Regions from separate parts of the Ornithinicoccus hortensis genome, predicted to be linked through region 1. Evidence: riboswitches for the same ligand, from Rfam matches in the RefSeq annotation. Region 1 holds a riboswitch; the other holds the start of a gene.
What was found. Region 1 has a riboswitch for S-adenosylmethionine ahead of FB467_RS01800 (LLM class flavin-dependent oxidoreductase). Riboswitches for the same ligand answer to the same signal wherever they lie in the genome.

Region 1 (7,297 bases):
GGATCGACCTGGGCCTGGGGCGTTCCGGACTGCGCCGGGCGCCGGGGGCTGACAAACCGACGGGTCTGCCGCCGCGCCCCGCGGCGCAGGAGTACACCACCCCCGAGGGGCTGCTCGTCCCAGCGCCGGTGGCGCTCGGTCCGCTGCTGTCCGGTCCCCGGTTCCGCGCGAGCCAGTCGTTGCTCTACCTGAAGGGGGCGCAGCCGGAGGGGTATGCCGAGATCGTCACCACGATCCAGGACATCCTCGGCGGGACGTTGGAGGTCGGGGAGTTGTCGCTCGACCGGGCCGCAGCCGACACCCCGAGCGACCCCGAGCTGTGGATCCTGGGGAGCTCCAAGGGCGAGTCCGCGGCGCTCGCCGGGCAGCGCGCGTTGCCGTTCGGCGCGAACTACCACGTCGCGCCGTCCGGGGTGATCGACGCCGTCGGCCACTACCGGGACAGCTTCGTCCCCGGTGACCGGCTGACGGCACCGCACGTGACGGTCTCCGCGGACGTGGTCGTGGCCCCCACCGATGACGAGGCCGAATACCTGGCGGCCGGCTACGGGCAGTGGGTGGCCTCGATCCGCACCGGCCGCGGGGCGATCCCGTATCCCACGCCCGAGGAGGCCGCCGCCGACCCGCTGCCGCCCGAGGAAGAGGCCCTGGTGGACGACCGCCTCCGGACCCGGTTCGTGGGGAGTCCGGAGAGGGTCGCCGACCAGCTCGGCGTGCTGCAGGCCGCGACCGGCGCCGACGAGCTGCTGATCACGACGATCACGCATGACCACGAGGCGCGGGCGCGTTCCCACGAGCTGCTGGCCGCCGCCTGGTTCGCCCGCCCCTGACCCCACCACCCGACCGGACGTGTGACCGGGCGGCCCCACCACCCCACCGGACGTGCGACCGGGCGGCCCCAGGGGGTGACCGGACGTGCGACCGGGCTGTCTCTAGGGGCGACCGGACGCGTGACCGGGCGCCCGCCGTCCTGCCGACGGGCGCCCGGTCGGCGTCAGCGGACGGAGATGCCCTTCGCCTCCTCGATCATCGACTGGGCATCGGCCGGGAGTAGGTAGCCCTTGCGGACCAGGGAGTGTGCCCAGGTCGAGTACCGAGACACATACCGGTCGTCGGAGCTGTAGCGCTCCTCGAGCGACCGGCGCGGGTCGCCGTTGTCGATCCGCTCCGCCTTCGTCGCGGCGAACGGGATGAAGGATCCCAAGGAGCCGCACAGCTCGCCTTCCGCGTTGCCGGCCGACCGGTGGTTCCACCCGGTGTAGGTGGCCAGCGGCGCCTCCAGAGCGGGCAACCGGATCCCGGCCCGGGAGTTGCCGTCGACATCGACCCGGGGCACCAGGACGGCATACTCGGCACCCTCGGTCGGAGGCGTCGTGGCGTAGTCGGTGACCCTCAGGTAGTTGAACAGTCCGTTGTAGGTCACGCCCGGGATATCGGGGAAGCGCGTCTCGTCCTGCGCCGAGCCGACGAGCGTGCCGGCGTCGGCCGAGCCGTAGTTGCTGGCCGGCGGGGTGACCCCGTCTGCCGTCCAGCTGTCCAGGCGCAGGACCAGCGATCGGATGACCGCCTGCGTGCCGAGCGGGGTGTTGACCTGCTGGCAGATCCCGAGGTCGTCGTTCGGCGGCAGGATGGCGTTCGCCCCGCCGTGCGGGGTGCCCGCCACCATGTAGAGCCGGACCGTGTCCGGCATCGTCACGTCGGTCGGTCCGGCCGGGTCCCCGTCGGTCACCACGAGGGAGCCGCGGGCACCCCATACCTCGTACTCGCCGTCCACGTGCATGATCTTGGGGCAGGTCTGCGTGGCGCTGCAGGCCTGCAGGATCCCGTCGGTCTCGCCGGTCAGCGGGTCCTGGATGGTGGGGTAGGTGAACGGGAACTGGTCGCCGCGCTGCAGGTGCTCCTCGTGCTGCTTGGACCAACGACCGACCTGGGCGAACTCGTAGTTGAGCCAGATGCGGCGGGAGCCCGCGATGATCGGCATCGCCCCGTCGAAGATCTGTCGGCCGTCGAGGTCCTGGTTGAAGCCTTCGTAGATGAACTCCCGGAGGTAGCGCCCGCTCTGGGACACCCCGAGCGCCACGGCATTGTCGATCGACTCGCCGCCGAGCGGATTCGGGTTGCCCTCCTTGTCCTGGTCGGCGAACCGCAGGAACGAGTTGATGTCCCGGGTGCTGAGCAGGCCGAGCCCGAGCACCGTCGGCTCGGTCCCGGGGTAGATGAACTCGAAGATGGCGCCGGAGTCGAACGGTGCGCCGGGGTGGGTCACCTCGATCTGCTGGTCGTTGACGTATTGCCAGTCGTCGATGGGCTGGCGCGGGTCGCTCTCCTTCTCCCGGATCGTCAGCGAGGCCTCCTCGCGGTCCAGGGATGCTGCCGGGTAGCTCAGCGTTCCGGTCCAGGTCCCCGTGCCCTGGTCGACGAACTCGTCGCGGACGAGGTCGACGATGGGCTCTCCGTCGTCCGTCGCGACGGGAAAGTCGGCGTTGAGGGTGGCCTCGGACTCCGGGAGGTCGCCCTGCCACCCGGACCACACGAGGGTGAATCCTTCGTCGTAGAGCAGGGTGTCCTCGCCGTTGACGAAGGCCGGGATCAGCGGCCTACCCCGGTTGACCACCTCATACAGCAGGGTGCCGTTGCCCTCGCTCATGTCGGTCGGTTTGTGGATCTCGAAGTCGACGCTGTACTCGACCATCCCCTGGTCATTCACGGGCGCCTTGTCCAGGTTCACGATGGCGGCGTTCGCCGGGTCATCGGGGTCTACCTCTCCGTAGACGTGGCCGGTGAGCCGTTCGTAGTCGGAGTCGACGCCCTCCAGCGGAGTGCGTGATTCGACCACCATCTCTAGGTGAGGGTCGGCGTCGGTGGAGCCGGCCTCGGGCGTGATCACCCCGGGATGGGCCGCTACTGGGAGCAGGGCTGGAACTCCGATGAGCAGGGTCGCGGAGATTCCCCGTCCCCAGATGGTGCGTGCCTTCATGTGCTGTTCCCCTTCGTGGAACGAGGGCACCCCATTGATACCCCCTGGTGTCCGCACAGGACTTGGCCTAGTGGCCTATCCAATTGGACAGTAGGGGTCGGCGGTGAGGCCGTCAAGGCTTTGTATGCCGATCGTCGGGATCGCCCGGTCGCGCGTCTGGTCGTGTGGTGGGGCCGACCGGTCGCGCGTCTGGTGGGGTGGTGGGGCCGACCGGTCGCGCGTCTGGTCGGGGAGGCGGGGGTGAGGTAGGTCACGCTGCCGAGATGCATAACGCTATTGACGGATCATCCGAATGCCGTGTTATGTTCATCTCGGTCATGAGCCCCAGCGTCAAGCCCTGGCTTGCTGGGCGGCAACCCTCTCTCGCAGTGGGGTGCTCCAGGTGAGGACCGGGCCGGTCGCAATACCGCGATCGGCAAGTGCGACAGCCACGGAGGTCACTCCCTTGTTCAGCGTCATCCCGGAGCAGCAGCGCAACCTGTCCGCCCGATGTCAGGACGCCGGGCCCGCTCGGATGCGCTCGGCCCGAGGGGCCTGTCAGCACCGCTGACCGACGTCCCGCACGCAGCACCTTCCCCCTTAAACCCGGGGTCCCCGACCCCACCTCCCGGTCCGACGACGGACCGCCCTGCACCCACAGGAGATCTCGTTGACTTCGACGCTGCCCACTTCCGACACCCCCGTGCACCTCGCCATCGCCCTGGACGGCACCGGCTGGCACCCCGCCTCCTGGCGGCGGACCGGCTCCCGGGCCACCGAGGTCTTCACCGGTCGATACTGGACCGATCAGGCGCTGACCGCCGAGCGGGGACTGATCGACTTCATCACCATCGAGGACAGCCTGGCGCTGCACGCCGGCACCCCGTTCGGTCCCGCCCCGGTGCCGACCACCTCGCGGCTGGTCGGCCGCCTCGACGCGAGCCTGGTCGCCAGCTGGGTCGCCACCCGCACCGAACGGATCGGCATCGTGCCGACGATCACCACCACGCACACCGAGCCGTTCCACGTCTCCAAGAACCTGGCGACCCTGGACCACGTCAGCCTCGGACGGGCCGGTTGGCGGGTGCAGGTCTCTGCCCGCCCGGCCGAGGCGGCGCACGTCGGTCGTCGGGCCGCGCCGTTCGGGGACGTCCGTGACGCACGCGACCTCGCCTCCCCGGAGGCGCAGGCGCAGCTGCGCAGCCTGTTCGACGAGGCGGGCGACGTCATCGAGGTGGTCCGCCGGCTGTGGGACAGTTGGGAGGACGGTGCCGAGATCCGCGACGCCGCCACCGGGCGGTTCATCGACCGGGACAAGCTGCACTACATCGACTTCGAGGGCGAATACTTCTCGGTCAAGGGCCCCTCGATCACCCCGCGCCCGCCGCAGGGGCAGCCGGTCGTCACCGCGCTCGGCCACCAGCCGATCCCCTACGAACTGGCCGCCCGCGGCGCCGACGTCCTCTACGTCACGCCCCGGGACGACGAGGACGCCGCGGCCATCCTGGCGCAGGTCCGCGAGCTGGAGGGGCAGCACCGGACCGCCGACACCCCGCTCAAGGTCTTCGCCGACCTCGAGGTGGTGCTGTCCACCCCGGAGCACGGCGACGGGGCGGCGCGGCTGAGGCAACTCGACGAGGTCGCCGGGGAGGAGTTCACCTCCGACGCCCTGGTCTTCGCCGGGGACGCGGCAGCGCTGGCCGACCTGGTCCAGCGGTGGCACGCCCTCGGGTATGCCGGCTTCCGGCTCCGCCCCGCCGAGCACGCGATCGACCTCCCGGCGATCACCGACGCCCTCGTCCCGGCGCTCCAGCGCGCCGGACTGTTCCGCACCGCATACGGCCCCTCCACGCTGCGCGAACGGCTCGGCCTGCCGGCCGCCGTCAACCGCTACGCCGCCAGCGCCTGACCACCCAACTCCAAGGACACCGACATGAGCACACCCCCCAAGCAGGTCATCCTCGGGGCGCACTTCCCCGGGGTGAACAACACCACCGTCTGGAGCGACCCGCGCTCCGGCAGCCACATCGAGTTCGACTCCTTCCGCCGGTTCGCTCGGGCTGCCGAGCGGGGGCACCTGGACTTCCTCTTCCTCGCCGAGGGCCTGCGGCTGCGCGAGCAGCGCGGCCTGATCCACGACCTCGACGTCGTCGGTCGGCCGGACACCCTCCCGGTGCTCGCCGCGCTCGCCGGGGTCACCGACCACCTCGGGCTGGTCGGCACCATCAACGCCACCTTCAACGAGCCGTATGAGGTGGCCCGCCAGTTCGCGACCCTGGACCACCTGTCCGGCGGCCGCGCCGGGTGGAACGTGGTCACCAGCTCCGACGCCTTCACCGGCGAGAACTTCCGCCGCGGCGGCTACCTCGACCGGGAGCTGCGCTACGAGCGCGCCGAGAGCATCGTCCGGGCGGCCCGGCACCTCTGGGACTCCTGGCAGGTCGACGCGGTCGCCGGCGACCAGGAGCACGGGCGCTTCCTGGCGGACGGGACGGTCGGGGAGTTCGGCTACCACGACGACCACTTCGACATCGCGGGCCACTTCAACGTGCCGCGCTCGCCCCAACAGCACCCGGTGATCTTCCAGGCGGGCGACTCCGACGGGGGACGCGAGTTCGCGGCACGCACCGCGGACGTGATCTTCACCCGGCACGGCACCCCGGAGGCGGGGCGGGCCTTCTTCCGCGACGTCAAGTCGCGGCTCGCCCGCTACGGCCGTCGCCCCGACGACCTCAAGATCCTCCCCGGGGTCACCTTCGTAGTCGGCGACACCGACGAGGAGGCCGCGGAGCTTGCCGCCGACATCCGCCGCCAGCAGGTCAGCGGGCAGACCGCGATCCTGCTCCTGGAGCAGGTGTGGAACCGGGACCTCTCCGGCTACGACCCCGACGGGCCGCTGCCCGACGTGGAGCCCGAGGTCGGCCCCTCGAGCATCATCCAGGGCCGGGCCCGGCACGTCGACGACGCCCGCGCGGAGGTCACCCGCCTGCGGGCCCTCGCGGAGGAGAAGAACCTCACGCTGCGCGAGGTCGCCATCGAGCGCGGCCAGCGGCAGGCCTTCGTGGGCAGCCCGGAGACGATCGCCGATGCTCTCATCGACGCGGTGCAGACCGAGGTCAGCGACGGGTTCATCCTCGTGCCGCACATCACCCCCGGGGGCCTGGACGCGTTCGTCGACCAGGTCGTGCCGCTCCTGGTGGAGCGGGGTGCGCTGCGCGCCTCCTATGCCGAGGGGTCGACCCTGCGCGACCAGCTGGGGCTGTCCGCTGCCCGCCCCGCCACCGACTGGGAGACCGCGGCGGCAGCCGGGGTCCGGAAGGAGTCCGCATGAGCACCGCACAGACCGTGGTCCTGGTCGGGAACCCGCGCGCGGGGTCCCGCACCTCCGCCCTGGCCGGCACCGTCGTGGAACAGGTCCGGGCAGCCCTGCCCGACCTGGACCTCGGTGACACACCGGAGGTGCTGGAACTGGCCGAGCTCGTCGGCATCACGTTCACCGCCGAGCCGGCCACGGCGGCGGCACCGCATCCGGACCCGTGGGGTGCGGTCCGCTCGGCCCGGCTCCTCGTCGTGGCGACCCCGACCTACAAGGGCACCTACACCGGGTTGCTGAAGATCTTCCTGGACACCTACCAGGCCGGCGACCTCGCGGGGGTGGTGGCCGTGCCGGTGGCCATCGCCGGCAAGCCCGATCACCGTGACTCCGTGGCCGCGACGCTGCAGCTGCTCCTCGAGGAGCTCGGCGCGCAGGTCCCGTCTGGGGCGGTGTCGCTGCTCGAGCCGGAGGTACCGGACGCTGAGACGGTCGTCGCCGACTGGGTGGGCGAGCACGCGGGCACCCTGCAGCGTGCGCTGACCGCAGCGGGCGTCCGAGCCGAACAGCCCGTCGTGACGGGAGGAGGACGATGACCGCCCACGCGTTCACCGCCCACGATGGGGCGACCGGCCTGACCGGGGAGCCGGGCCCGGACGCGAGCGCCTTCCGGGCCGCCTTCCGCAGCGCGGTCGGCACGGTGAGCGTGATCACCGCCGGTGGGCCGTTGCGCCCGGTCGGTTTCACCGCCACCTCCCTGGTGTCGGTGTCGGTCGACCCGCTCTACGTCAGCTTCAACATCTCCCGGGGCGCGTCCAGTTGGCCGACCCTCCAGCGCGCCGGCCACGTGGCGGCCCACCTGCTCCACCGGGACCAGCAGGACGTGGCCACGGCGTTCGCCACCAGCGGCATCGACCGGTTCGCCGCTGCCGGAAGTTGGGCCTCCGGGCCGCACGGTCTGCCCGTCCTCGACCGTGCCCTGGCCCGTCTCATCCTCGCGGTCCGCAGCCGCACGCACGTCGGCGACA
Region 2 (7,297 bases), 540 kb from region 1:
CGACCGTTGGCCTCCACCACCCACATCCGGATGGCCTTCCTGCCCTCGATCCGGGGCAGGTATGTCGTGTGGACCGCCCCCGTGGACAGGTCACCGGTCGGCCACCACCGTCGGACGTGCTCGGCCTGCAGCCAGCGGCGCAGGTCGGGCAGGTCACCGGCCGTCATCGGCCGGGTCGCCACCCGCAGGTCGGGGTCGCCGTCGAAGACCTTCTCGGACGCCGAGAGGTCCCGGGCGACCACGTCCCTCACCTCGCCCAGTTCTGCGGAGAGCCGTGACGCGGCCTCCGCCCACGACTCCTGCTCCCCACACACACCGGCGACCTCGCGCTCCCCCCGTCGCACGACGACCCTGGTGCTCTCCACGTGATCGAGTCTGGCCGCTGCTGCATACGGGCGCCAGCCCTCGCGGTTCGGGAGTCGACCCATCCGGCCGGGTGCGCGCTCCGAATCCCCCGGTGCCAGAGCCGCCACGGTCGACACCGCGGCGGATCCCGACACCAAGGAGTTGTCATGCGCACCACCACCCGCCTCGCCCCGCTCGCCGTCGTGGCGCTCGTCGGTCTGCCCCTCGCGGCAGCCGTCCCCGCCTCGGCGCACGAACACGAGGGCACCGAGCTGTCCGGCACGCTGAGCGAGCTCAACCACTCCGGCGCCTCCGGCACCGCGTGGGGGATGCTCGAGGGCCACGAGCTGCACGTCACGATCGAGACGTCCGGGCTGCTCGACGGCGCCCCGCACGCGCAGCACATCCACATCGGTGGACAGAACACCTGCCCGGACCCGGACCAGCAGGGCAACGGCTACGAGGGGGCGTTGCAGGTCTCCGACGCGGTCGACTCCTACGGGGACGTCGCCGTGAGCCTGACCATCGAGCCAGGGATGACCAGCGGTGACCACGCGCTCGACGTGGAGAACTTCCCGTCGACGGGGTCGTACACCTACGAGCGGACCATCGAGTTGGACGAGGCCACGGCCGCCGACGTCGCCGCGGGCGACGGGGTCATCGTGGTGCACGGCGTGGACCACGACGGCAGCGGCGCCTACGACGGGGACATCGCCTCCGACCTAGACCCGGAGCTCCCGTCGGAGGCCACCGACCCGGCGCTGTGCGGCGAGTTCAACGTCGCCCAGATGAGCATGCCCGAGGACGGCGTCGCCACCGGTGGCGGCGGGACCAGCGGGATGGAGCACGCCGGGTTCCTGGCCATCGGTGCCCTGACGCTGGCCGCGGGCGGGCTCGGTCTCGCCGCGACCCGGCGCCGGGACGGCTCCCGTCAGGAGTCCTGACGCGTGAGCACGACCCAGCCCGGAGGTCGCGGCCGCACCCTCGTGGCCGCGGCCTTCGGGCTGCTGCTCGCCGCGGGCGTCGCCATCGTGGTGTGGGTCGCCACGCACCAGGTCGCCGACCCGCCGACGCCGGGAGCAGACGCTGCCCGGCCGACCGCGCAGGCCCCCGACGAGACGCGCCCGGGTGAGGGGTCGGCATACGACGCCCGCCCCGACGACGACTCCGCCACCGGCACCAACAGCGGCAGCGGCAGCGGCACCGGATCGTCCCCCGGAGGGGTGGGCGACGGCCCGGCGACCACGCGCGAGGCGCCCGCCACACCCACGGTCCTGCCCGCATCCGACCCCGTAGCGGTGCGGATCCCGTCGATCGACGTCACGAGCCCGCTGCACCCGCTCGGCCTCGCCGACGACGGCACGCTCCAGGTGCCGTCGGGCGACCGGTATGACGAGGCCGCCTGGTACGACGGGTCACCCACCCCCGGTGAGGCCGGACCCACCGTGATCGAGGGCCACGTCACCAGCCAGGGATCGGTGCCCAGCGTCTTCTACGACCTGGGCGCGCTGACGCCCGGCGACCTCGTCGAGGTGGACCGGGAGGACGGGCGCACGGTGACCTTCGAGGTGTACGGCACCGAGAGCTTCCCCAAGGACGCCTTCCCCAAGGTGACCGTGTACGGCAACACCGAGGGCCCGGAGCTGCGCCTGATCACCTGCGGCGGGATCTATGACCCGGACCGGGGAGCCCACGTGGACAACATCGTGGTCTTCGCCCGGTGGGTGCCCGGCTCCTGACCTGTTCCGGGACCGCTGACCGACTGCCGGCCGCTGATCCGCTACCCGGACAGCGGGACGGCCACCAACGGATCACTCGTCGGCTGGTCGGAGCCCCCGGCGGGCTCGAGCGTCACCCCGACGGCCACGGCCCCGGCCGCCTCCCCCTCCAGGACCACCTCGCTGGTGTCCTGCTCGCCCCGGGGCATCAACCCCGCGGAGACGGCCGTCCCGTCCTCGTGGACGAACCACAGCTGGTAGTCCTGTCCGTCCGGGGCGGGCTCCATCCCCTCGGCCACGAAGGCACTCCGGTTCAGGGACGCCGAGGTCACCACCGAGACCGTCACTCCGTCGACCGTCTCGGTGCTCCGCTGCGCGTCCGGCGCGTCGAGCACGTCCTGGACCGCGACCACCGCCGGTTCCGGCTCGCCCGTGCCCCACTGGGTGACCACGACGGCGCCGACGCCTACGGCCGCCGCGGCGGCGATCCCCACCCACCAGGCGCGACGCCGTCCGGGCCGGGGCTCCTCGGCGGCGGAGGGCTCGGGGACGCCCCGGTCCTCGTGGAGGGCCCGAGGTTCTTGGGCTGCCTGGGGCTCCTGGGCCTGGGGTTCCTGGGCGATCTGCTCGAGCAGGCGGGACCGCAGACCCTCCGGGGGCGTCTCCTCCAGGCCGGCGCTCAGGTCGGCCACGGGGGCGGACAGTTCGGCCACCTCCCGCCGACAGTCGGCGCACCCGGCGAGGTGCGCCTCGAACGCGGCGCGCTCCCGGTCGTCAACGGCATCGAGCACGTAGGCGCCCACCAGGTCGTGCACGCTACCCTCGTCGTTCACTGCGCACCTCCCATCCGGTCCCGCATCGTGCCCAATCCGTCCCTGATCCGTGTCTTCGCCGTGCCCAGCGGTATGCCGAGCCGTTCCGCCACCTCGCGGTGCGTCAGTCCCCCGAAGTAGGCCAACTCGATCGCCTCCCGCTGGATCGCGCTCAGTCCCCCGAGCGCGTCCCGGACGTCGGCCGCCTCCAATCGCTCCTCGGCAACCTCCGCCGTGGCGTCGAACGGGGGTGTTGCCTGACGTGATTCGTAGGCATCCTCCCGTGCGGATTGGGCCACCACCGACCTGACCCGGTCCACCGCCCGACGGTGCGCCAGGGTCAGCAACCAGGAGACGGCGCTGCCCCGTTCCGGGTCGAACGAACCGGCCGTCCGCCATACCTGCAGGAACACTTCCTGGGTGACCTCCTCGGCCTGGGCGCGGTCCCGCAACACCCGCAGCACCAACCCGTGCACCCGTGGGGCCGTCGCGTCGTAGAGGGTGGCGAACGCGGCCTAGTCGCCGCGAGCCACGGCGACGAGTGTCGTCGCCAGGTCGGGGCCGTCCTGGTCGCCGCGCATTGCCTCCATCCTGCCCTATCGCCGGGTCGGCCGCGCGGACGAGGCGACCTGACTACGGTGTGACCATGACCGGTGCGGTGGACGAGGTGTTCTCCCACTACCGGTCGCTGGTGCGGCGCTGGGCCGAGCCACTCCGCGCCTCGGGCTGTGCGCTCTGGGTCCGGGGCCGGGACCACTACCGGGTCGGTGAGGTCGTCCACCTCAGCAGGGCCACCCCCTCCCGCACCCGCCTGCCGGGCCTACTGCACCACAACAGCACCCACCCCGACGATCCCCTCGCCGGCCTGGTGCCCACGCTCGGTGGTGCCGTCGTCCTGGAGCCGGTGGGCACCGACGTCGCGGCGCTCGTCGACCGGCTGTCCCTGGGCGGCGTGGCGATCTCGGTGCGGTGGACCGGGAGCGGGGTCCGGGTCGCCTCCGCGGTCGACGGCGAGACCACTGAGGGCTACGACCTGTCCGACACCGTGCCGGGCAGCAACACCCGTCCGGAGCACACCGGCGAGTTGTCCGCCGCCCTCGCCGCGGCGATGGCCGCGGCGAGTCGGCACGGTGGCGGGACGGCCGATCCCGACCAGCACCTCCCCGACCAGCACCTCGCGGTCGGTCTGACCACGGCCGAGGCCCTCACCGGGATCCGTCTGCCGCAACCGGGTCCGTTCACCCTTCTCCGGGCGGTGCGCCTCCGGGCACCCCGCTGATCCTGCGGCTCCCGGACCCGGTGGATTGACATGGCCGAAGATCCTGTGGTCGACTAGGCGCACCCATCCAGAGCGGCCGAGAGACCTGGCTCATCGACGCCGCAGCAACCACCCACCCGGGCAGGTGCTCACGCCAGGACCGATGGAGGACCCAGTGCCACACGCAACGTTCCCGCGCGTGACTCACACCCCGCACCTGCGGCGCACCGTCGACCTGATGCGTCGGGCGGTCGGCGCCTGTCGTTCCTGACGCGCCGGACCGCCGCCCCACCCGCTCAGTCCCCCCGCTCCGGCCTGCGGCCGACCCGGCCCGACTCGGCCCACGGCCGACCGGACGGGATCTGCCGCACCCGCGCCCCGGCATACCCACCGGCCCGCGGGACCCGGGCACCCTGCATACCCGCAGCTGAGCGAGCACCCCGCCCGACCCCATACCCGCTCCCAGGAGTACCCCATGACCCTCAGCCTGTCCCCCACCTATCTCGACCGGGACCTCGGTCCCGGCCGCACGGCCGACGCCCCCGCGGTCGACCTGCGCGGCTCCTTTGCGCGGGCCGCCGCCAGCGCGTGGGTCGTCACCGGATCCGGCGCCCGCGGACCCGTCGGCTTCACCGCGATCTCCGTGGCGTCGGTCTCCCTGACGCCGCCGCTGGTGTCCTTCAACGTGGCCAAGACCTCCGGTTCGCTGGTCACCATCGCGCAGACCCAGCGTGCGGCCCTGCACCTGCTGGGTGAGGATCAGCAGCACCTGGCGGACCGGTTCGCCCGGGACCGCAGCAAGCGTTTCGTCGACGACGGCGCGTGGTCCTTCGACGACCACGGCCTGCCGGCCGTGCACGGCGTCACCGCACGACTGATCACCCGGATCCACGACCTGGTCGACGCCGGCGACAGCTTCGTTGCGATCGCCCGCGTCGAGCACGCCATCACCTCCACCGGCCGGCCCCTCGTGCACCACGCCGGCCGCTACACCCCACTCACCCCCTCGATCGGAGCCTGACATGACCGACACCACGCACGAGCCGAACGCCGTCGCCCAGTCCGGAGCCGGGGCGCCCGGCTCCGACCCGCTCGCCTTCGCCTACTGGGTGCCCAACGTCTCGGGCGGGCTGGTCGTCTCGACCATCGAGCAGCGGACCAATCACACCCCGGCATACAACATCGACGTGGCCCGCACGGCGGAGCGGGTCGGCTTCGACTACGCCCTGACGCAGGTGCGCTACCTGGCCTCCTACGGCGCGGACGCCCAGCACGAGTCGGTGTCCTTCTCCCTCGGCCTGCTGTCGGCGACCGAGCGGCTCAAGGTCATCGCGGCCGTCCACCCCGGCCAGTGGCCGCCCACGGTGCTGGCCAAGCTCGGGGCCACCGCCCAGGACCTGCACGACAACCGGTTCTGCCTCAACGTGGTCTCCGGCTGGTTCAAGAAGGAGTACACCGACCTCGGCCTGCCCTGGCTGGACCACGAGGAGCGCTACCGCCGCGCCGAGGAGTTCATCGAGGTGCTCCGCGGCCTGTGGGCGGAGGACGACTTCACCTACCGCGGCGACTTCTACCGCACCAGGGACGTCACCTTCCGGCCCCAGCCGCGGCTGCAGCCGGAGGTCTTCCAGGGCGGCAACTCCACGTCCGCCCGGGCGATGGCCGGTCGCCTGTCCGACTGGTACTTCATGAACGGCAACACCCTCGAGGGTGCCGCCGAGCAGATCGAGGACGTCGGCGCCCAGGCCGCCGCGAACGGGCGCCGGGTGCGCTTCGGCCTCAACGGGTTCGCCGTCGTCCGGGACACCGAGGAGGAGGCCCGCTCCGTCGTCGAGGAGATCATCGCCAAGGCCGACGTCGACAAGGTCAACGACTTCGGCAACGCGGTGAAGCAGGCCGGGGCCGCGACCGCCGACAAGAAGGGGATGTGGGCCGACAGCGAGTTCAAGGACCTGGTGCAGTACAACGACGGCTTCCGCACCGGCCTGATCGGCACGCCCGAGCAGGTGGCCCGCCGGATCGTGGAGTACAAGCGGGTCGGCGTCGACCTGCTCCTGCTGGGCTTCCTGCACGTGCACGAGGACGTCGAGCGCTTCGGCGAGCAGGTCATCCCGCTAGTCCGCCAGCTCGAGGAGGAGGGTCGGGCCGAGGCGGCGTCCGGGGCTTCGTCCGAGCACCGGGCCGAGGCTGCCCTCGTCAGCTGACTCCGGCGGTCCCCTCCCCTCCCCGACCGGACGCGCGAGCGGTCGGCCTCCACCCCCGACCAGACGCATGAGCTGGCGGTATTCACCCGCATCCGGACGCACGGGCTGGCATGCTCGAGGAATGGGCGATGACAAGGGACCAGCACTCGGCGGCGGCAACGACCCGGTGTCGGCGCCGCCGCCGAGTGATCCGAAGGCGACCCTGCACCGTTACCTCCGGGACGCGCGCCAGGCGCTGCTGTGGAAGCTCGACGGCCTCTCGGAGTACGACATCCGACGGCCCATGACACCCACGGGGACCAACCTGCTCGGGCTGGTCAAGCACACGGCCAGCGTCGAGCTCGGCTACCTGGGCGACACCTTCGGGCGGCCCTCGGAGATCGAACTGCCGTGGTTCGCCGAGGACGCCGAAGATAACGCCGACATGTGGGCGACCAGCCGGGAAACCCGGGAGGACATCCTCGGGCTGTACCACGCGGTCTGGGCGCACACGGATGAGACGATCCGCCTCCTGCCGCTCGATGCTCCGGGGCGGGTCCCCTGGTGGGCGCCCGAGAAGGCCAACGTGACGCTGCACCAGATCCTGGTCCACATGGTCACCGAGACCCAGCGTCACGCCGGCCAGGCCGACATCGTCCGGGAGATGATCGACGGGGCCGTCGGCCTGTTCCCGGATCGCCCGAACATGCCTGCTGGCGATGCGCAGTGGTGGACCGACTACGTCGCCAGGCTCGAGGAGGCGGCTGGCGACGCCGCACGACAGGTGGATCCTGGCGGTCGACGGGCTGGGGAGGAGGACGACCGCAGGGCGAGGTAGTCCCGGCCCGCGGGTCGGCCACGGACGGAGACGACGGGCGACACCTCACGCGTTCGGTCAGGGGTGGGGACCGCCACCTCACGCGTCCGGTCAGGGGTGGGGACCGCCACCTCACGCGTCCGGTCGGGGGTGGGGGTGGGGTG

Region 2: it holds a riboswitch for S-adenosylmethionine, as region 1 does, so the genes downstream of both, FB467_RS04290 (flavin reductase family protein) here and FB467_RS01800 (LLM class flavin-dependent oxidoreductase) in region 1, are expected to answer to the same signal.

What each region holds. Positions count from the first base shown of each region.
Region 1 covers NZ_VFOP01000001.1:399,616-406,912, reverse strand. The annotation lists gene FB467_RS01810 (LLM class flavin-dependent oxidoreductase) at 1-830, shown strand, start outside; gene FB467_RS01805 (alpha/beta hydrolase domain-containing protein) at 995-2,977, opposite strand; SAM riboswitch class IV at 3,291-3,405, shown strand; gene FB467_RS01800 (LLM class flavin-dependent oxidoreductase) at 3,627-4,865, shown strand; gene FB467_RS01795 (NtaA/DmoA family FMN-dependent monooxygenase) at 4,890-6,287, shown strand; gene FB467_RS01790 (NADPH-dependent FMN reductase) at 6,284-6,865, shown strand; gene FB467_RS01785 (flavin reductase family protein) at 6,862-7,297, shown strand, end outside.
Region 2 covers NZ_VFOP01000001.1:935,921-943,217, reverse strand. The annotation lists gene FB467_RS04320 (GNAT family N-acetyltransferase) at 1-365, opposite strand, end outside; gene FB467_RS04315 (CHRD domain-containing protein) at 513-1,289, shown strand; gene FB467_RS18910 (class F sortase) at 1,293-2,084, shown strand; gene FB467_RS04305 (anti-sigma factor) at 2,126-2,896, opposite strand; gene sigK (ECF RNA polymerase sigma factor SigK) at 2,893-3,351, opposite strand; gene FB467_RS04295 (hypothetical protein) at 3,522-4,154, shown strand; SAM riboswitch class I at 4,215-4,303, shown strand; gene FB467_RS04290 (flavin reductase family protein) at 4,609-5,154, shown strand; gene sfnG (dimethylsulfone monooxygenase SfnG) at 5,156-6,337, shown strand; gene FB467_RS04280 (DinB family protein) at 6,459-7,154, shown strand.